2 regions of the Flavobacterium sp. RSSA_27 genome follow, and region 2 is predicted to be linked to the other one. Evidence: riboswitches for the same ligand, from Rfam matches in the RefSeq annotation. Region 2 holds a riboswitch; the other holds the start of a gene.
What was found. A riboswitch is a leader RNA that binds a small molecule or an ion and turns the genes downstream of it on or off. The one in region 2 is predicted to bind S-adenosylmethionine.
Positions count from the first base shown of each region.

Region 1: another riboswitch for S-adenosylmethionine. It lies ahead of ACSVH5_RS02340 (hypothetical protein); the one in region 2 lies ahead of ACSVH5_RS05175 (homocysteine S-methyltransferase family protein).

Region 1 covers NZ_JBPTTN010000001.1:518,408-529,883, forward strand. The annotation lists gene ACSVH5_RS02320 (hypothetical protein) at 1-657, shown strand, start outside; gene ACSVH5_RS02325 (hypothetical protein) at 783-1,088, shown strand; gene ACSVH5_RS02330 (hypothetical protein) at 1,186-1,596, shown strand; gene ACSVH5_RS02335 (DUF3293 domain-containing protein) at 1,654-2,064, shown strand; SAM-I-IV-variant riboswitch at 2,380-2,498, shown strand; gene ACSVH5_RS02340 (hypothetical protein) at 2,559-3,347, shown strand; gene ACSVH5_RS02345 (hypothetical protein) at 3,445-3,933, shown strand; gene ACSVH5_RS02350 (hypothetical protein) at 4,254-4,646, shown strand; gene ACSVH5_RS02355 (N-formylglutamate amidohydrolase) at 4,646-5,395, shown strand; gene ACSVH5_RS02360 (hypothetical protein) at 5,481-5,933, shown strand; gene ACSVH5_RS02365 (hypothetical protein) at 5,936-6,238, shown strand; gene ACSVH5_RS02370 (tetratricopeptide repeat protein) at 6,516-8,570, shown strand; gene ACSVH5_RS02375 (helix-turn-helix transcriptional regulator) at 8,784-9,800, opposite strand; gene ACSVH5_RS02380 (reverse transcriptase family protein) at 10,609-11,476, shown strand, end outside.
Region 2 covers NZ_JBPTTN010000003.1:35,856-47,331, reverse strand. The annotation lists gene ACSVH5_RS05195 (nitrite reductase) at 1-1,339, shown strand, start outside; gene cobA (uroporphyrinogen-III C-methyltransferase) at 1,352-2,182, shown strand; gene ACSVH5_RS05185 (precorrin-2 dehydrogenase/sirohydrochlorin ferrochelatase family protein) at 2,230-2,811, shown strand; gene ACSVH5_RS05180 (NAD(P)/FAD-dependent oxidoreductase) at 3,007-4,059, shown strand; SAM riboswitch class I at 4,233-4,340, shown strand; gene ACSVH5_RS05175 (homocysteine S-methyltransferase family protein) at 4,655-5,692, shown strand; gene metH (methionine synthase) at 6,178-8,853, shown strand; gene metF (methylenetetrahydrofolate reductase [NAD(P)H]) at 8,941-9,897, shown strand; gene ACSVH5_RS05160 (glycosyltransferase family 9 protein) at 10,074-11,117, shown strand; gene gldA (gliding motility-associated ABC transporter ATP-binding subunit GldA) at 11,200-11,476, opposite strand, start outside.

The DNA.
Region 1 (11,476 bases), on a different contig from region 2:
GCAGAAATAAGCAAAGAATTATACCATACTATCAAAGAGTTAACCAGCAGTGGTAAATTAAAATCTTTTGGTTTTACATCTGAAATAAAAAATGTAATTATTGATATAAACGGAATAGAAAATAATGATCAGTTTTCAGATCTAGAAGAGGAACTTGCCGTTTGGATATCAGATAATAGATTTATGTTTGATGCAACGTTGGAAACAACCATTGAAAATGATAAATTAATACTGAAAGAAACAAATTATGTTAATTTGAAAGATTATATGTACGACGATTCAGATATACTCGAAATGCTCGAATTAGATGATGATGAAATTTTAAAAACAAAACTTGGTACAAACTACGAAGTAGAAAATTTAGAATTGTATTTATATACAACAATTAATAATGAATCAGTAGAGTTAGAGGGAGATTATTCTCTAATTTACAATGTACCTGATTCAAAAGAAACAATTGATCTGTCTGCAGATGAAATTTTGAAGTCGCAAATAATAGAGAGCCTTGAATCTTGGGCTGAGTCAGAGGCCTTTAGTTATATTGATATGATTAACTCAGATTCTTTATACCAGATTAAATTAGAAATAGATGATTCCTACTTGTCAACTTTTGATCTTTTAATTTATGACAAAATGACCTTAAAAATAATTGAGTAATTGTAAATCAATACATGATACTGTTTGAAGAAATTGACCCTATCCGTTTTAAGGATATAGCTACGTCATTTAGCAAAGAGGACTTTCGTATTTTTCCACTTTCTAGAAGGCCAAAATATCATGTAATGATCCATAAACTCTACAGAATCATTCACAAGGAGTTCGTAGTAGGATATATTTATACTATGAAAAAGGGAATCATCATACAACAAGTTTTTGCCCATGAACTTTGCCTTATCATTCTAGAGAAGAATAGAGCTACAGGCATTGGTAAGCAGGCATTGTTCCAATTTATGAAAGAAAAGGGTGCATCATTTTTTACTTTTTCTAAAAGAAATATAGCAATGTCAAAAATAGCAGCAGATGAATCAAAATTCACTAAAACAATTGACATGACTGGCAAACCGATTTATCACCTCAAAAATGAATGAAACACTAACTGCAAACCAACCTTGTGCTGTTTTAGCATACTGATTTGGAATACATCATCACATTCCAATGAATAACCAAACGAATAATAAACTATACATGGAAACATCCTTATCAAGACTAAAAACAATTTCTCTTTCATTGATTGAAAAAAATACAGCTAAAAATCATAGCACACAGTTGCACACAAAAAATATTGAAGTAGTACCAATTCAAAGTAACGCAAATAACATTCACTTATATGAGGTGATGCCGCAAGTAGATAACCCTGTTTTAGTTCACATCAATAACAACCAACTCACCAGTTTTCTAGACTGTACTGGGGTAACACCCTATGAAATGTGGTACTTTGACCAAAACCTCCAATTTACCGGAAAAGCGTACAGTATAAACCAAAACAACGGAAGGTTCCAAATTCAAACCCAAGCCAAATGGGTACTTCTAATTAATTTAAACACAACTCTTTTCAACGAATTGGACTCTTTCCATGGGATTGCAATACACATTTAACTATAAGTTTTAAATTGAAACATCAAACAAGTAAAACCTTACCTCAACACCAAAAATATGACCCCACAAGAACTCCATCAAGCCTATACGGAAACCAATTTTAAAGTATTTGTAAGTGATACCAAAACAATTGTAGTAAACATTGACAAGGAATCCACTGAACTTGAAAAAGAATACCCTGAACTAACAACTTGGGCATTTATAACGGCTTGGAATCCTTCCCCTAAAATTTTAGAGGAGCAGGAAAATAACAAAAGAAACGAAGATTTAATAGAAGAAGTAAAAAAATTAAACTTATACTATACCCCGGGTGTTGGGAGTTCTGCAGATGAAAAATGGTCTGAAGAAAGCATATTGATACACAATATTTCTTTTGAAAACGCAAACAACTTGTCCAAAAAATTTGGGCAACTCGCTTTTGTTTTTGGATTTAAAAATCAAAAAGCAACCTTAGTTTACACCAAATAAACACTATCCCAAGAGTGTGTAAGTTGAAAAGCCATGGCTTCGTTTTTGATATTCGGAGCCTTTTTTCAAATTTGAGGGTAAATTTTTAAAACCACTCCCAAATTTCGAATTGGCATTGACCATTTTTGGTTGCTCCCATAAAGCCAATTATACCGATTTAAGAACCACTTCATCTATTGGTATAGACATTTTAATTTTTGGTGTTTTCACTATTCACTAATTACTATTCACTATTCACTATTCATTAGTTAAAAACTCTTTTTAAAATTTTTCATGTGATTTAGTTGCACAATAAAAAAATAATTTACAATATTTGCCAAGCATCAAGAAGGAAACTTGTTTCCTGCCAACCGATCTACTCACGACACGGTGGTTTTTAATCTGAACTTGTTCAGATTCAGATGCGGAACAGTCGTTCAAATGTGTTGAGAAACCACAATTCTTTCCGGCATTGAATCGACATAACAAATTGTTTAATTTTTAATTGTTATGTGATGCAAACAAAATTCATCAAATGGGTTAACAACACCCAAGAACTCTGCTCAAAAGCGGAGAGTACACATGTGTATGCGCATGAAATCCATGAAAAAACCGTTCAAGTCAGTCAATTCTGTACCGGTAAAACTACCCCAATCTTGCTCGAAATACAACACGAGCACCTCGTTACGTTATTAGACCTAACAGGCGTGGTACCTTACGAAATTTGGTACTTTGACCAAAACAAACAGTTTACAGGCAAAGCTTTTAGTACCCACACTGGTAGTGGTTCTTTTAGAGTAGAAACCCAAGCACGCTTTGTTTTTTTGGTGCATTTAGAAAAAAAATCTCGTAGTTGTCAAAGTAAATTCAACTATTTTGAATGGGAAAAGGATGATGTATTCGGAAGTAAAAATTTCCCACCCTACTTTGGCAAATTCCCTTATTTGATCATCAAGCAACGTATGCCTAGTTTTTATACACAATTACCATTGCTTTTACTCAAAGAAGGAGTTGACAAGCCAGAAAACTACCCTGGGGCTGTTATTCACATCAATGAGGAGATCGAGGCCAATGAGGATAAAAAAATAAAAGCGTTACTTCATGCAACCCAACAAATCTTTGAAAAAACGAAAAAAGAGTCTCCTAAACGAATGTGTTTGGTGATCAACGAAGACCTTTGTTATTATTTTGAACCCGACAAAGAAGAATCTTCTGTAAACGAAAGCATCCCTTCTGGAGGTAACCTATTGTCTCCCGATGGAAAATTAATCGCCATGAATGTCGCCCATTTTATGGCCAACTAAACTTTTACTCCTTTTGTTTTCCTTTAACAGCTTTACTTCTTTGAAGTAAAAGCTGTTGTAAGGAACAAAGGGAACTAACTTTTTAATTCCTACATTTATGATAAAATATCAAGATCAAGAATTTTTAAAAATTGCAGCCTACACCCTACTCTTTAATGTCAATAGCATCAATCAAAAGTTGGGTTCCTTAGTTAAATTAGATCATGAATTAAATTTCGGAGGGGTAACTAATGGAAAACTCTATGGAGTTGGTTTCATGGCCTATACCGATGAGGTAGAGAGTAAACTGTATGACTTCATTACCCAATACAATTTCATCGAAGAAGAAGACTATATTTTCATGGAATCTGGTATGTTCTTCGGTATAAAGCACGAAATTGATGCTTTGGCTTACAAAGAGCAACCCGTCACCCTTGAAATTCCATGGATTTCGAGCATCCTAACTCCCAATGGCACTTATGTTTGGGCCGTAGCCCCCAATATATCTCTAACAGAAAAACAACAACAAAACCAACGCATCCAAAGCTTAGCCAGATCCCACCCAAACCTCGAACAATTTGAAAAAACAACATCCTTATCATTTTAGCCAACCTTTAGTACATTATCATGAAGTCAAATGTTTTTATGCTTTGATTCATATTTTAAAATTCAAAAAATATGGTGTGCAAAAAAAAATTCTTTCTCGCATTGATGCTCCCTTCTTGAAATCGAAGATGCAACGACTTCTAGGAAACATAAAATTTGGAGTTAAAGGGGCTGTGGTGTTTTGATTTTTTTGAGAATATTATTATTTCAAACACAATAAAACATCCCTTAACTCAATTATATAGTACTATTAGGACACAAAACAAAAAACAAAAAACAAAAAACAAAAAACAAAAACCGAAAACTGCAACCATAAAAAAAATGAACTCAAACACCTGTCCAACCTTTACCGCACAAGCCACTTTCGGACTAAACCGTGGCTATACGAATAGCATTATTTCTTTAACCGAATTCAAAGCAGCACTAACAAAAACACAGCAAGCCATTCACTCAGCATATAGTATCGCTATAAGCGCAAAAATTACCCCGTGTGAAATTGTCTTTCTTGGTCAAGAAGAGCCTTCGGTTACCATTGAAATCATTCAATACCCCAAATTTCAATATGAAGTACAAACATTAAAAACTGCCTTTATTGCCCTGACAGAAAAAATGATGCTCGAATTAGAGCAAAACCGTGTGGTAATTGTATTTCCTGATACTACGGTAATGCTAGAACAAAACGAAGCTATTGATCCTAAAATCAGAATGGAATAATGAGAAAATTAATCTTGCATATCCCTCACGCTTCTACACACCTACCATCAAAAGAAGGCTATGTTGTTGACAATAGTATTTTAGAAAATGAAATACTCAAATTAACCGATTGGTACACCGATGACTTATTCAGTAACAGTCAAGACGATGATTGTATCGCTCCATTTAGTCGCATCTTTTGCGACGTAGAACGATTCAGCAATGATGCCGAGGAAGTGATGGCTCAATTTGGAATGGGAATGATTTATGAAAAAACAGACAATGGTACAACGATGCGGGTAGTAACAGAAGAATTACGCAACAAAATACTTCAAGATTATTACACCCCACACCACCAAAAATTGATCTCATTAGTCCATCAAGAAATAAATCGTAACCAAAAAGCGGTAATCGTAGATTGTCATTCCTTCCCAAACCTACCCAATCAAAGAGCTTTGGACCGAACTGATTTTCGTCCAGACTTCAACATAGGTTTTGACCCATTTCATTGTAATCAAAATCTTGTAAACGAAGCTCAATCGTTCTTGCAAGCAAAAGGGTATACTGTCGGAATAAATCGTCCCTATAGTGGTAGTCTAGTCCCAGAGCCATGGTATTTAAAAGACAAAAGTGTGCAATCCATTATGTTAGAAGTCAATCGAAAACTCTACCTTGAGGAAAACAAGCAACATAAATCATCTTCCTATGAAAAAACCAAAAACACAATCCAAGAATTCCTAAATACCCTCAGAAATTCAAAAAGTATTTAAGAAAAAATCATTTCAAATACCAACTACTAAAACCGACAACTGACAACTGACAACTGACAACCGATAACCGAAAACAATATAAAAAATGAGCACTACCATTATTTCCCTAAAACAAGAACCCTTTTCTATTGAAAAAACCCAACAATTCATTAAAGACTTAGACGAAGCTTGTCAAACCTTTAATAGCGAAGCCTTTGTTCTATTGTTCCAAAAATACGAGTGGCAGGAACGGGAAGACTATCAGGAGGTATTGTCTTTAATTGTAAGTCAATTCAAAAAATGGAATAGTGCCCCTGATGGCATTACCATTTTTGAGAGGGGACCTTTTGAAGCACAATGCCTATTTTGCTATATAGGCAAACAAGTATCGGGTTATTATTGGAAATTTCATATCAACGAATTGGATCCACCATTTGACAAAACCGTTTTTACTGCAAAAATGGCCTTCAATTTCGAATACGAGAACGGACAATTGTTGGAATTTGGGGTATGCAATAAATTTATTGATCCTACCAAATTGGAAGCTTTAGAAGAATAATCATGAAAACAAAACAAAGCTTAGTATTACTGCTCGCTATCATGGGATTGATGATCCATTGCAAGCGTCACAAATCAGAAAACAAGACAAAACATGTAAGAGAAAAAATCAATGCTAATGCAAAATCAAAGGCTTCCGAAGCCCTAGATTTTTGCCGTGCTAATAACATGAATACGGATTTTTGTATTTTAATTGATATGAGTGTCCATTCGGGATTAAAGCGGATGATGCTTTGGAATTTTAATAAAGAAAAAGTAGAAGCATCATTTTTGGTCAGTCATGGTTGTGGTGATGCTTTTTTATAATGAGTTACTAAAGTGCAATTTGTTTATTAATGTTTTTATTATTTCAGGAAATCATATCAAGTAGTTATGAGAACTAACCAATTTGCTTTTGATACAATTAGGATTTTCAAAATAATGAACCTCCAATCAAATTTTTTGAGCAAAAAATACAACAATTTAATTATCAAATATTTAACACAAATCCATGATAAAAATCATGATAATACTTCAGAATCTCATATAATTTTACAATTCTTTACAAGTTAAAGCAATTTGAATTATAATAAAAACGTTTATAATGAAAAAAACATTTTTTACATGTATCGTATTTTTCACAATACTAATGTGTAAAGCTCAAAGCTATAATTTCGAACAGGGAATAAAGGCTATAAAAGAAAATGATCTTGAAAAAGCCCTTGAATATTTAGGAAGAGAAATTAATGACAACCCTAATGATCCTTTAGCATTATACTATAGATCGCTTACCTACAAATTTCTTAATCAAAATTCATTTGCTTTAAGAGATATTAATAAGTCTATTAAATATATAAAACCAAAAGATAAAAATTTATTAGCTATAGCACATAAATTAAGAGGTGATATTTATTACAAAATTGATAATCATGAAAAGACGTTTGAAGATTATGAATTTGCGCTTAAGTTAACGCCTACAGATCCTGAAATTTATATCGATCGTGCACAATTCTATTACGAATTAAATCAATATTCAAAAGCGGAGATAGATTACAAACAAGCATTGAAAATTGATGAATCATTAGTTACACCATATGCAGGATTAGGTAGAAATTATATAGATCAGAAAAATTATAGCGAAGCAGAAAAGATATTAAATAAACTAATTAAACTTTCGCCTGATTATACTGAAGGATATAAATTTAGAGCTCTGTTATTTTATGAACAAAAAAAATATAATGAAGCAATTGAGGATATATTCCATTGTTATCAATTAGACAATTCGGATAATGATAATTTGACTTTATTTATTGACTATGCAGAGAAAAACTATCCCCTAGCGTTTTCAAAGGTAAATGCTAAAATTGCTTCTAATCCTGAAGATAATCTTTGGTATTATGTTAGAGCAAAACTTAATGAAGGTAAAAATAATTACAATGCAGCTATTTCAGATTATTCTAAATTAATGGAAATAAGTGATGATAATTTTGTACCTAATTTATTATCAAATAGAGCAGATTGCTATAAAAAAATGGGAATGTATCAGCAATCAATAGCTGATTACACAAAAGCAATTGCAATTGACTCAACTTATGCATATTATTATGGCTACAGAGGTGATGCTAAAAGATTAATGGGTGATTACAAAGATGCAATTGATGATTTAACTAAAGCAATTTCTGTTGAACCTAGGGAATCATGGTTTTATTATCAACGAGGCTGGATTGAAGAAGAGTTTCTAAAAAACAACGAAGCAGGCTTAAATGATTATAACGAAGCGATATCAATAGATAAAAACTATGCTTATACTTATCTACACAGAGGTCGATTTTATGAAAAAAAATTAGGCAATGTCTTATTGGCAAACAAAGATTATAACAACATTCTATCTATTGACACAACAGTTAGTAAAAGTGGCAATACTCGTCAATATGCTCTTTTCCATTTAGGTCGAATTGATGAGGCTATATTGTGGTTAAAAGAAATATTAGAGCAATATCCTACAAGCGACAATTACTATGATGCCACTTGTTTATACTCTTTAATGAAAAAACCAAACGAAGCATTGGAAAGTTTAAAACAAGCCTTTCAAAATGGCTATAGAGATTTTATACATCTTGAAAATGATGATGATATTGATAATATTCGAAATTTACCAGAATTCAAGACCTTAGTTTCGGAATGGAAAAAAATTTTTGATGCATCCAATAAAAAAGATACAGTTGAAAATAAAGATGAGACTGTAATTGAAACCCAAACCGTTTCAATTCCTTTGAAAAAAAATGGAGGAGGCACTTATGAAGTCCCTTGTAAAATAAATGAACTTGGTTTAAATTTAATTTTTGACACTGGCGCATCTGATATTACCATATCCAAAACAGAAGCTGAATTTATGTTAAAGAATGGATACCTGAGCAACAAAGACATCAATGGAACTTCCAGTTATATGATCGCAAATGGTGATATTGCAATTGGTACAACAATTGTTTTTAGAAAAGTTGAATTTGGAGGGCTTATTTTAAAAAATGTTAAGGCGACTGTTATCGAAAACAAAAATGCTCCCCTTCTTTTTGGACAAAGTGCATTAAGTAAATATGGAAAAATTACAATTGATAACGAAAAAAAAATTATTACAATTACGACTAAATCAACAAATTAAAATGTTGATTGAATAATGTCCTACAAATTTCAAGAATGTGGAAAAACTTTGACGACAACTTGGCTAACTTTGTTTACCGCTGATTCTCTGATTTTCAAAGATTAAAAAAAATGTTAGATAGAATTAAAATACTCTTCGCAAAAATGGACACTATCCCAAAAAGTGTGTAAGTTGAAAAGTCAAGGCTTCGGTTTTTATAATCGGAGCCTTTTTTCAAATATACAAACCTATACCATGATTTAACCTTAAAACTATTTTTTCCCGCAAAACTTCAGGTGCAATAACTCTCACACTCTCCCCATAACTCAGGATCAATCGCTCCAATTCATAATTCAAAAAAACTTTGATTTTAAGTTCTAGCGTGTTTTCATCAATCCATTTATGGCGCTGGGTTTCATGAAGTGATTTATTCTCCATATACTTTCCCGTTAACGAATTAAAATGCAAAACCACTTCTTCAATAATTCCGTCTACAGGCCTACTCACCCCTATCATATCCGAAAAATAATCACGCCAATCAATGCTAGTATTCGGAAAAAAAAGAGTGGTGCTTTCTTCTACTGAAATAATTCGGTCAATGGCTACATTCCAATCACATTTACCCGATTCCTGATGCAATCCAAATAAAAACCAGCGATGATTGTATTGTTTCAAGTAATAAGGATGCAAAACAAAGGAATAGGCGTCTTTATTGATAAAATCTTTATATGTAATAGCCAAGGGTGTTTTATTTTGTACAGCCTGATACAAAAAACTAAAATGCTCAATCCCTTTCAAATCTTGTTGGCTGTCAAACCCAATAAAAGGTGTTCTTTCTTTAGATGAATGCAAATCGTACTTCAATTTAGCAACGATTTCTTGAATCCCTTCAAATTGAGGCATCCCCTCAAATTGAGAGAGGGCTTGAATAGCCGTTTGAAACTCATGCATTTCCAAGTCATTTAGAGGGGCATTATTAATCGAAAAATTTAAATCTTCATAGCGATAAATACGCTTTTTGTTTTCAAATTCTTCTGCCAATTCAATACTCCAGCCCTCAGAGCTGCGCATAAAAGCAATATCATCCCGCAATTGGCGGAGTTTAATACATTGCGATTCCGAATCTGAAATTTGAAACAATTCCTCATTAACCTTAACTAACAAGTTATCAATAGTATACTTTTTATAAGGGTTTCTAAAACAACTATCAAGTATTTTATAGCGGATAAGGGGATTTTTAGTAATTGCCATTCGATCTTATTTTTATTTTATTTACAAGTTGACTATGCAAATGTACAAATATTTTTTTACTGTGCAGTTTAAATGCACAAACAATAAATACGTTTGCAGTGTCAAACAAAAGTTCTTTGAAAAACCGCAGTGAAATTATTGAATAACCTATCGCAAGATAGGTTGATCTGCTGGGACTTTAAATTATAGTTCAAATCGGCAGAGAGTACTGTTGCAAAACAGTACAAAAGGTTAGTGTAGTACTTAAGCTTGTCCTCCCTATGTTCAAGACCCTCACCAATCTTTGTCTTTAATTTAATAATAGTATTTATCGCTATTATTTTTATTGGTCAAATAGGCAGATAAAGAATAATAACTACGGTTTAAAAAAGAAAAAAATAAAAGTAAAATCTATGTATAAAAGCATTTAATAAGAGAAAACAAATAATATATTAAAGTGCTTTCGTATATTTATCCAAATCAAACTTAACAAAGTTGCTACTGTGTATTAAAATTGCACACTTTAAATATACGTTTGCAGTGTCAAACAAAAGTTCTTTGAAAAACCGTAGTTAAAATATTGAATGGTCTATCGCAAGATAGGCTTTCCTGCTGGAATTAGTAGTGATACTCATTCAAATCGGCAGGTGGTTCTGGAGCAATCTTGAACTGAAGGTTAGTAGTGTAATTTTACGTACTTGAAAAAAAATTCAAGCATAAGATATTATTAGCATTATTAATAGCTGCAAATCTATATTTATAAGATCTTTTTAGACACATAAAGAAAGAATAACAACTACGGTTTTCAAATACTTACAATACATCAAAAATGAAAATTACTCCTGAACAAAAGTCAAACATCCAAAAAGCTTTTCAAAAAATGAATAGCAAGAATGATTTTTTAGCCTTACTCAATGAGGTAAAACAAATGGAGTATGGCAAAAAGTGCCATCCTTTTACCGAAAAACAATTAAATTATTACATCAATAAAGACAAATTTGCATCGGATTTTGAAGTTATACAAGCTTTGTTCCCGGAAGAAGCAGCTAAAAAGAACCTTGTCCACACAGGCCAAGGCTATACCACCTTTACTATAAAAAAGAAATCAGGAGGAACCAGAACAATTCATGCCCCACAAAAGGGACTTAAGGAATTTCAAAAAGCCTTAAATACAATTTTACAAAATGTACATGAACCGCACAAAGCCGCCACTGGGTTTGTATTAAATAAATCAATAGTCGACAATGCCAAAGTGCATGTAGGCCAACTATACGTGTATAATCTCGACCTAAAAGACTTTTTCCCAAGCGTAGACAAATCCCGTGTTTGGGGCAGATTATTGGTTGCGCCATTTCATTTAGAAAATTCTGTAGAACGCAAAAAAATTGCCAACATGATAGCTGCAATAACATGCACTAAAATGGAAGTAGAACGCTATGAAAACAACGCATGGATAAAAAAAATCTGCGCTGTCCTGCCACAAGGCGCCCCTACTTCGCCAACCTTAACCAATGCCATTTGCGAAAAAATGGATGTTCGCTTGGCAGGAGTTGCCAAACGATTTGGCTTAAAATATACACGCTACGCTGACGACATTACTTTTAGCAGCAATCATAACAATTATGAAGTTACTCCGAACAACTTCGAGAAAATATTCTTAACCAATAGTACTTTTGATATGGAAGTCAGACGAATTA
Region 2 (11,476 bases):
GAGAATGAAGTTTTTGATTAAAGAAATTGGGAAAGAGGAGTTTTTACGATTGGTGGAAGAAGAGAAAAAAGCCTTATCGCATCAAGTAGTTGAAATTGATACTACTCCTTTCGAAAATGCCATTCCAACGCCAATATTGGATGCTCCACAAGTTGTGATTGATGATGTCGCTGCCTTCGAAGCTTGGAAAAAAGCCAATGTTATTCCACAGAAACAAGCGGGTTATGTGGCTATCGGAATTAAAGTAGCGCTTGGCGATTTTTATATTGATAAAGCCCGACAATTGGCCGATTTAATCAAAAATTACGCGACTAATGAATTGCGTTTTACGTTACGTCAAGATATTTTAATTCGTCATATTAAGGAAGAAGATTTGCCTTTCTTCTACCAAGAATTGGCCAAATTAGATTTTGTTACGTTGGGCTACAACAGCACTGCTGACATCACTGCTTGTCCAGGAACGGATACTTGTAATTTGGGAATCGCGAGTAGTACCGGAATTGCCGTAGAACTAGAAAGAGTGTTGGCGACAGAATATCCACACTATGCCAATTCAAACGAGATTACAATTAAAATTAGTGGTTGTATGAACGCTTGTGGCCAACACAATATGGCCGAAATTGGTTTCCAAGGAATGTCTATCAATGCGGGTAAACTGGTGGCACCAGCCTTACAAGTATTATTAGGTGGAGGAAATTTAGGAAACGGACAAGGACGTTTTTCGGATAAAGTAATCAAAATCCCAAGTCGTCGTGGTCCAGAAGCCCTACGATTAATCTTGAATGATTTTGAAGCCAATGCCAACGGACAGTCTTTCTTGAAGTATTATGATGCTAAAGGCGAGAAATATTTCTACGAATTTTTGAAACCCTTAGCCGATGTGACCAATTTAACCGAAGCTGATTTTGTAGATTGGGGCAACGCCGATAACTATGTAAAAGCAGTTGGAGTGGGTGAATGTGCGGGTGTAGTAATCGATTTGGTTGCAACCTTGTTGTTCGAAGCGAAAGAAAAATTAGGTTTTGCTCAAGAAGCTTACAACGATAAAAAATGGTCGGATGCGATTTACTTAGCTTACGCAGGATTAGTGAATGGAGCTAAAGCATTGTTATTGGCCGAAAACCAAAAAACAAATCATCACGCTGGAATCATCGATTTGTTTGACACTGTTTTTGTGGAAACGAATAAAATTCAATTAGCTAGTTCTTTTAAAGAATTGGTTTATCAAATCAGAGAAAACGAACCTTCTGAAACTTTTGCCAAAGCATACATTGCTACAGCAACTGCGTTTTTTGAAACGATTGAAACATACAGAGCACTAGATTTATCAAAAGCATAAAAGCGGAAGCGTATGAGCTATAAAATAACAGTTAATAGTTCCTCCTCCTTCCCTATTAATGAAGTGAGAAGTGGGGCTCCAAAAGTAACCTTAGTAGGTGCAGGTCCTGGTGATCCAGATTTGTTAACCATCAAAGGAGTAAAAGCTTTGGCCGAAGCGGATGTCGTTTTGTATGATGCTTTGGCTAACGAAGAGCTAATGGAGTTTGCGCCAAAATCTTCAATAAAAATATTTGTAGGCAAACGCAAAGGAAGTCACGCTTATTCGCAGGAGCAAATCAATCAACTAATTGTTGATAATGCCTTGACTTACGGTCACGTTGTTCGATTAAAAGGAGGTGACCCATTTATTTTTGGACGTGGAAGTGAAGAAATTGAGCACGCTGAAAGCTTTGGAATTCCTACCTTTGTAGTTCCAGGGATTTCATCATCAATTGCAGTTCCAGCTTATCAAGGGATTTCGTTGACAAAACGTGGGGTATCTGAAAGCTTTTGGGTAATTACTGGCACAACGTCCGCAAGAAAATTATCAAATGATGTTCAGCTAGCTGCAAAATCAACTGCTACGGTGGTGATTTTAATGGGAATGAGTAAATTGTCGCAAATTGTAACATTGTTTCAAAATGAAGGCAAAGGAGAAACACCGATTGCCATCATTCAAAACGGAACAACTCCACAAGAAAGAATTGGAGTAGGAACTATTGAAACGATAGAAGCTGTTGTAGCAACGCATAATTTGAGTAATCCAGCCATCATTGTTATTGGCGAAGTGGTAAAAGAAAGCAATAAATTAAAAGGATTTTACGAGGAATTCATCGTAGGGTCAGGTCGCGACCTGACCTAAATAAACAAAAACCCTCAGGTTTTAACCTGACCCCAACAAAATAAACAATGGAAAGAAACGAATTATATCCCGTGTTTTTAAAACTACATCAATTCAATGTTTTGATTGTAGGTGGCGGAAATGTGGGTTTAGAAAAGTTGTCTTTTATGTTGAAATCGAGCCCAAATGCGAATGTTGAAGTGGTCGCACCGCGATTTCTTCCCGAGTTGGAAGCTTTGGCTGAAAAACATCCTTCAGTAAAATTGACGCCCAAAAAATTCAATCGTTGGATGCTTCGAAAGCGTAATTTAGTAATAGCTTGCACGGATGACTTGAAGGTAAACAAGCGCGTGTATGATTTGTCCAGAAAGCGTTATTTGCTTTGTAATATTGCCGATACGCCCAATTTATGCGATTATTATTTGGGTGGGATTGTGACCAAAGGCAATGTGAAAATCGCCATTTCAACGAACGGGAAATCACCAACAACCGCCAAGCGATTGCGCGAATTTTTTGAAGAGGTAATTCCAGAAGATGTGAATACAATGGTCGAAAACCTGAATGAATATCGCAAGACGTTAAAAGGCAATTTTGAAGAAAAGGTGCAACGTATGAACGAAATCACCGAGGCATTAAAAAATAATAAATAATACACGTAGGGACAGGTCGCGACCTGTCCGTACACTGTCCATGCGCTGTCCGTACATAATAAAAAAAACACCCAAGTGATAATTATCACGAATCATTAAATGAATTAATCGTTTATTTGAACACCGTAGGGACAGGTCGCGATCTGTATGAACAAAATGAGTAAAAACAAGAAGTAGTAATTATAAATAAAAAAAATGGTTAAAACAGATATATTAATAATAGGAGCAGGACCCACAGGGCTTTTTGCGGTTTTCGAAGCGGGATTATTAAAATTAAAATGTCATATTTTGGATGCCTTGCCACAGCCAGGCGGACAATTATCAGAATTGTATCCTAAGAAACCTATTTATGATATTCCAGGATTTCCAGAAGTATTAGCTGGAGATTTGGTAGATAATTTAATGGAACAAATCAAGCAATTTGAGCCAGGTTTTACTTTGGGTGAGCGTGCAGAAACCATCGAAAAACAAGAAGATGGTACTTTCATTGTAACTTCTAACAAAGGGAAAAAATTCCACGCTCCAGTTATTGCTATTGCAGGAGGCTTAGGAAGTTTTGAACCCAGAAAACCTTTAATCGAAGACATCGAGTTTTACGAAGACAAGGGAATCAAATACTTTATCAAGAATCCAGAAAAATTCCGTGACAAGAGAGTGGTGATTGCTGGTGGTGGAGATTCTGCTCTAGACTGGAGTATTTTCCTGTCGAATGTTGCATCAGAGGTAACCTTGATTCACCGACGTAACGAATTCCGCGGCGCATTAGATTCGGTGGAGAAAGTGCAGGAACTGAAAAACGAAGGTAAAATCAAAATGATTACGCCAGGAGAAGTGGTTGGATTGAATGGAGCAGAGCGTTTAGAATCAGTAGATGTAGACATCGAAGGGGCTCACCGAAAAATTGAGTGCGATTATTTTATTCCACTTTTCGGATTGACACCCAAATTAGGACCTATCGGCGATTGGGGATTAGAAATCGAAAAAAACGCCATCAAAGTAAACAATGCTTTAGATTATCAAACCAACATTCCTGGGATTTTCGCCATTGGTGATGTAAACACCTATCCAGGAAAATTAAAATTGATTCTTTGCGGATTCCACGAAGCCACGTTAATGTGTCAAGCGGCTTACCAAATTATCAATCCAGGTAAAAAATATGTGATGAAATACACCACCGTTTCAGGTGTAGACGGCTTCGACGGTACTCGTAAAGAAGCGCCAAAAGCAGTAGTGAAAGCTATTGTGTAAAAAAAAGTTGCTGAGTCATCAAGGTTCTGAGTTGCTAAGTTCAATAAAAGCTTAGTAATTCAGAACCTTTTTCGCATAGAAACTTAGCCGCTTAGCTACTCAGAATCTTTAAAAAAAACACTTGCAATTGTTAGCCTTATGTCGTTACTTTGCACCGTTCCTATTTTTATTGAAAGTTATCACGAAAGGCGGAGGGAAAAGACCCGATGAACCCTTAGCAACCCTTTACTTTTCTAAAGAAGGTGCTACATTCTACCAAGCATAGCGCGGATAGATAACAACAAAATACAGACTCGTATTTTTTCAAACCCCTTTCCCGATACATTTTTAAATAATTGAATGAGCGAATCATTGGCGCATTTTTGCCATCAACGTTCCCGCTTTCCGCTATATCTTTTTTTATTTTACCCTGTCAGGGTTCAAAACCCTGACAGGGTAAAATAAAAAAAGGATGCCGCTGCAATCGGGGCTAAGGAGTTGGCAATAGGCTTATTTAGAAACAAAAAAAGCAATGTATTCCCTCAAACATTAGGAGTAACAGAAAATATAAATAAAAAAAGCTTTGTGCTCTAGTGCCTTAGCAGAAAATGAAATTATGTCAAAAGATTCAAAAATAGCAGTAGAAACTCCCCCTTCGGGGGTTTGGGGGGCTCTTAAAAAAAGAATTCTCGTACTCGATGGAGCGATGGGAACAATGTTGCAACGCTACAATTTCTCCGAAGAAGATTTTCGTGGCGAACGATTCAAAGATTTTCCGCATCCGTTAAAAGGGAACAATGATTTATTGTCCCTCACGCAACCACAGGCCATCAAAGCCGTGCACGCCGCCTATTTTGAGGCAGGAGCCGATATCGTAGAAACCAACACTTTCTCAGGAACCACCATCGGAATGGCAGATTATCATTTGGAGGATTTGGTATACGAACTCAACTACGAATCCGCTAAACTAGCCCGTGAAGTAGCAGATGAATTCACCGCCAAAAATCCGGACCAACCGCGTTTTGTAGCCGGTTCTATTGGACCCACGAACAGAACCGCAAGTATGTCACCCGATGTGAATGACCCAGGATACCGTGCCGTAACTTTTGATGATTTACGTATCGCTTACAAACAACAAGTCGAAGCCTTGTTGGACGGTGGTTGTGATATTCTTTTGGTAGAAACCATTTTCGATACGCTGAATGCCAAAGCCGCACTTTTTGCCATCGAAGAAGTCAAAGAAGAACGTAATATCGATGTGCCTATTATGGTTTCTGGAACCATCACCGATGCATCTGGAAGAACTCTTTCTGGACAAACCGTTGAGGCTTTCTTGATTTCGGTTTCGCACATTCCGTTGTTGAGTGTGGGATTCAATTGCGCTTTGGGTGCCGACTTGCTCAAACCGTATTTGCAAACTTTGTCGCATAACACCTCCTTCAATATCTCGGCGCATCCTAATGCAGGATTACCGAATGCCTTTGGAGAATACGACGAAACGCCTGAGGAAATGCAAGCGCAAATTCGTTCTTATTTAGAAGATAATTTAATCAACATCATAGGAGGCTGCTGCGGCACCACCCCAGAGCATATCAAATTAATTGCCGATATCGCTAAGGAGTATAAGCCGAGGGTTTCGACTGCGGTGATGTAAAATATTGTTCCTGTTTTTGTCATTCCGACGGAGGAGGAATCTCCAGCTAGCGCGAGCGTCACGCTCGTGCATATACTACAGGCAGGAAAAATATTTTAAGAAAGAAGAAGCACGAGCGGGACGCTCGCGCTAGCAGCATAAGTTCCATAGGAACGAATCATTTTGTAGCAACGGATTTTAATCCGTTGGATGTAAGAGGAAAATTCATTCCGTTGTGAAGTATAAAAACGGAACCGTTTCATTGAAACAAAAAGGTGTTGTATTGCACAATGCCCGCGTGAGGGATAGTAGTGGAGCTCTTTTTTCTTGATTTTTTTATCAAGAAAAAAAGCGGGAACGGATAGCCCGTTCGCCGCGGCGAACACGCCCAAAATAAAAAAAGAAAACCCAGTTTCGTTTTGAAGCACGAGCTGGATATAAATGATAGAATAGAAAATCACTTAGTGTCTAAGCCACTTAGCCACTGAGTAACTCAAAATAAAGAAATGGCAGAAAAAAGAAGAAACCTAGTATTATCAGGATTGGAACCCCTAATCATCACGCCCGATAGCGTATTTGTAAATGTAGGGGAACGAACCAATGTGACGGGTTCGCGAAAATTTCTTCGATTGATAAAGGAAGAGAAATACGATGAGGCATTGGATATTGCGCGCCAACAAGTAGAAGGTGGCGCACAGATTATCGATGTCAATATGGACGAAGGAATGTTGGATGGCGAATATGCTATGACCAAATTCCTGAATTTGATTGCAGCCGAACCGGATATTTCGCGTGTGCCGATTATGATTGACAGCTCGAAATGGGAAATCATTGAGGCGGGTTTGAAAGTGGTGCAAGGGAAATGTGTCGTGAATTCGATTTCTTTGAAAGAAGGCGAGGAGCGATTCATTCATCACGCGAACTTAATCAAACGGTATGGTGCGGCGGTGATTGTGATGGCTTTTGACGAAGTGGGTCAAGCTGATAATTACGAAAGACGTATCGAAATTTGCCAGCGTTCGTATGATATTTTGGTGAACAAAGTACATTTTCCACCACAAGATATCATCTTCGATTTGAATATTTTTCCAGTAGCAACAGGGATGGAAGAACACCGTTTGAATGCTTTGGATTTCTTTAGAGGGACTAAATGGGTTCGCGAAAATTTACCGCACGCGCACGTTAGTGGTGGGGTGAGTAATGTGTCGTTTTCGTTTAGAGGAAACGATGTGGTGCGAGAGGCGATGCACTCGGTTTTCTTGTACCACGGTATTCAACACGGAATGACGATGGGAATTGTTAATCCCGAAATGTTGACGATTTATGACGATATTCCAAAAGATTTATTAGAGCACGTAGAAGATGTGATTCTGGACCGACGTGATGATGCTACTGAGCGTTTGTTGGACTTTGCAGAAAATGTAAAAGGTGATGTAAAGAGCAACGAGAAAGCGGTACAAGAATGGCGTTCGGGTTCTTTACAAGACCGTATCACACACGCTTTGGTCAAAGGTATTGATGAATTTATAGAAGCCGATGTAGAAGAAGCACGTTTGGCCGCCGAAAAGCCCATCGAAGTAATCGAAATCAACTTGATGGCTGGAATGAATGTCGTGGGCGATTTGTTTGGTTCGGGAAAAATGTTTTTGCCACAAGTGGTAAAATCGGCACGTGTGATGAAAAAAGCAGTGGCGTATCTTTTACCTTTCATTGAAGCCGCCAAGCAAGTTGGCGATAAACAAGGTAATGGAAAAATTCTGATGGCTACCGTAAAAGGAGACGTTCACGATATTGGTAAAAATATTGTTTCAGTCGTATTGGCTTGTAATAATTATGAGATAGTTGATTTGGGTGTGATGGTGCCTCCAGAAAAAATTATCGCATCAGCTATTGAACACGAGGTAGATATTATTGGTTTGAGCGGTTTGATTACGCCGTCTTTGGACGAAATGGTGTATTTAGCCAAAGAGCTTGACAAACGCAATATGAAAATCCCTGTAATGATTGGTGGAGCCACTACTTCGCGCGCGCATACCGCCGTGAAAATTGCGCCTCAATACAGAGAAACGGTAATTCACGTCAACGATGCTTCGAGAGCAGTAACTGTAGCGGGTAATTTATTGGACCATAATCGAAAAATATATGCGGCAGATATTCGTGCAGAATACGATGCCTTTAGAGAAACGTTTTTGAATCGTTCACGAGATAAAAATTTCTTGTCTATCGAGGATGCTAGAAAAAACAAATTGCTATTGGATTGGGATAATTTTACACCAGTACAACCCAAAGTAATTGGCAAACAAATCGTAGAAGTCGATTTAGAAACATTAGTGCCTTATATCGATTGGACGCCTTTTTTCAGAACTTGGGAATTATTTGGCAAATATCCTGCAATTTTAACCGATGAGGTAGTGGGTGAACAAGCCGCTTCGGTTTTTGCAGATGCTCAAGCCATGCTGAAAGTCATTTTGGAGGAGAAAAAGTTAAAAGCAAAAGGCGTTTACGGAATTTTCCCTGCGAATCAAATCAACGACGACGATATCGAATTGAAAGATGAAAATGGAAATCCATTACAAACATTTTTGACTTTACGTCAGCAAGCTCAAAAAACCAAAGGGGCGCCAAATATCGCTTTGTCTGATTTTATTGCGCCAAAAGAAAGTGGGAAAGTGGATTATATGGGAGCGTTTTGCGTAACCACTGGTTTTGGAGTAGAGGAATGGGCTGCCGAATTTGAAGCCGCATTAGACGATTATAATTCGATTATGGTGAAGGCCTTGGCCGACCGTTTTGCAGAGGCATTTGCCGAATATTTACACGAGAAAGTGCGTAAAGAATTTTGGGGTTATGCCGCTGATGAGGACTTAAGTAAAGAGGACTTGATTGAAGAATCGTATAAAGGAATTCGACCAGCACCAGGATATCCAGCTTGTCCAGACCATTTAGAGAAACCGACTATCTGGAAATTATTAAACGTTGAAGAAGAAATCGGGGTGACTTTGACGGAAAGTATGGCGATGTGGCCTGCTTCATCTGTTTCTGGATACTATTTTGGAAATCCAGAAAGCAAGTATTTTGGACTTGGAAAAATAAAAGAAGACCAAGTAATTGATTACGCCAAACGAAGAAATGTTTCGACCGATGTAGCCATGAAATGGTTGAATCCGAATATAGCTGATTAAAAAATGTTTATAGTTGTTGGTTTATAGTTTATGGTTTTGGAATCAGAACTAACAACAACAACAAACAATGAACAATAAACTTGTAGTATGAAAGTAACACAACATATAGAAAACGCCAAAGGAGAAACTTTGTTTTCTTTTGAAATTATTCCGCCACAAAAAGGCAAAAGCATTCAGGAATTATATGACAACATCGATCCGTTGATGGAGTTCAAACCGCCATTTATTGATGTGACCACTTCTCGTGAGGAGTTTATTTACGTTGATAAAGGGAATGGATTATTAGAAAAGAAGTTGACAAGAATGCGCCCAGGAACTTTGGGAATTTGTGCATCTATTAAACATAAATACAACGTAGATACCGTGCCGCACGTACTTTGTGGAGGATTTACCAAAGAAGAAACCGAGTATTTGTTGGTGGATTGTCATTACTTAGGCATTGATAATGTGATGGCTTTGCGTGGCGATGCAATGAAAGACGAACAATCGTTTGTGCCCACCAAAGGAGGCAATAAATACGCTTCAGATTTAGTAAGCCAAATTTATCAATTGAACCAAGGGAAGTATTTGCACGAAGTAATGGATATTGATAACAAAGCCGATTTCTGTATTGGGGTGGCAGGTTATCCAGAAAAGCATTTGGAAGCACCTTCTTTGCAAACCGATTTGAAACGGCTTAAAGAAAAAGTAGATGCAGGCGCGGATTATGTCGTTACTCAAATGTTTTTTGATAATGCTAAATATTTCGAATTTGTAGCCAAAGCCCGAGAAATGGGCATTACAGTTCCGATTATTCCTGGGATAAAACCTATTGCGGTAGAAAGACATTTGCAAGTGTTGCCACAAATTTTCCGTATCGATTTGCCTGAGGATTTAATTGCTGCGGTAGAAAAATGTAAAAACAATGCCGAAATCCGCCAAGTTGGAATCGAATGGGCGATTCAACAATCTATTGAATTAAAAGCCGCTGGTGTACCCGTTTTGCATTACTATTCTATGGGGAAATCAGAAAACATCAGACAAATTGCTAGTCACATTTTTTAATTAAAGGATTATAGTATTTCAATTGAAAGTACTCGATGGGCTTTTTGCTTGTCGGGTATTTTTTTAGTATTTAAGTAACGGTTAATTTTTTATTTAATTCTAAATATTGTTAAGTAAGAGTTCTACATTTGCAGTTCCAAAAAGAGGTGTTCTTTTTGACTAAAACTTACTTTTCGATGAGTCTAAAAATAAAAATCAATAGGATAAGAAGAAGCGTTATGCAAAGCCTAACAAGTGGTCTTGGCAAATCTTCGAATGTAAATAAAGGAACAATTGATCCTCAACAAGTAAAAAGAGTCTTGATTTCGAGACCTAACCACCGTTTAGGGAATTTGTTGCTAATTACTCCTTTGGTTCAAGAAGTACAAACGCTTTTTCCAAATGCAACTATTGATATTTTTATCAAAGGGAATCTAGGTCCTATTGTTTTTGAAAATTTTACGGCAGTAAATCAGATTATTCGTTTGCCTAAAAAACATTTTGACGAATTAGGAAACTATATGAAGGGCTGGTTGAAACTGAAGAAAAACAAATACGATTTGGCCATCAATGCTGATAAAAACTCTTCGTCAGGTCGCTTATCTATTCAACTTGTAGACGCAAAATTTAAGTGTTTTGGTGAGCTAGAAACTGATCTTTCCAGTCAATTCTCTGACTATGCTCATATTGCAAAATATCCTGTGTATGATTTACGTCATTTTCTTGCTTCGGCAGGAATGAAAGTGCCGAACACACCAATTCCTAATTTGCTTTTGCAATTAAGTCCTGAAGAAATAGCCAAAGGTAAAGCACTTTTGGACGCCATTGTTCCCTCATCTAAAAAAACGATTTGTCTTTTCACTTTTGCTACGGGTGCGAAATGTTATTCGGTGGAATGGTGGGCGGTTTTTTATGAAAGAATCCTTAAAGAGTTTCCGGATTACAATATTTTGGAAGTGTTGCCTGTAGAAAACGTGTCGCAAATACATTTTGCTGCACCAACCTATTACAGTAAAGACATCAGAGAAATCACAGCATTTTTTAAAAACACAGCTGTTTTTGTGGGCGCTGATAGCGGAATGATGCACTTGGCTAGCGCCGCTCAATTACCAGTAGTAGGTTTGTTTTCGGTTACCAAAACAGATAAATATGCGCCTTATGGAGCAAAAAGTGTCGCAATCAATACCAACGAGACTACTATTGAGGATTGGATTCAAGCGATAAAAGATAGTTTGGAGTAACTAGTGAATAGTAATTAGTGATTAGTTCTTAGTTCTTAGTTTTTTTGCTATTCACTAATTACTAATCACTAGGGACTAACCACTACTTCGTAATCTCCCTAAATACCGCTTCTAAGTTTTTATTTTTCTGGTTGAGTTGCAAGGTTTTTAAACCATTGTCGTGGGCGAAATCAAATACGGTTGGACGCATATCTTGACTCGATAAAAAGGTCAATTCCCATAGGTAATCACTGTTTTTGATGAATGATTGTAAATGTGGAATGGTATTGATTTGGTCTTCGGTTACTTTTAAATCAAATTCTACTTCGATGACTTGTTCTTTGTCGGCTGCAATCAAAACTTCTAATTTTTTGTCAGCA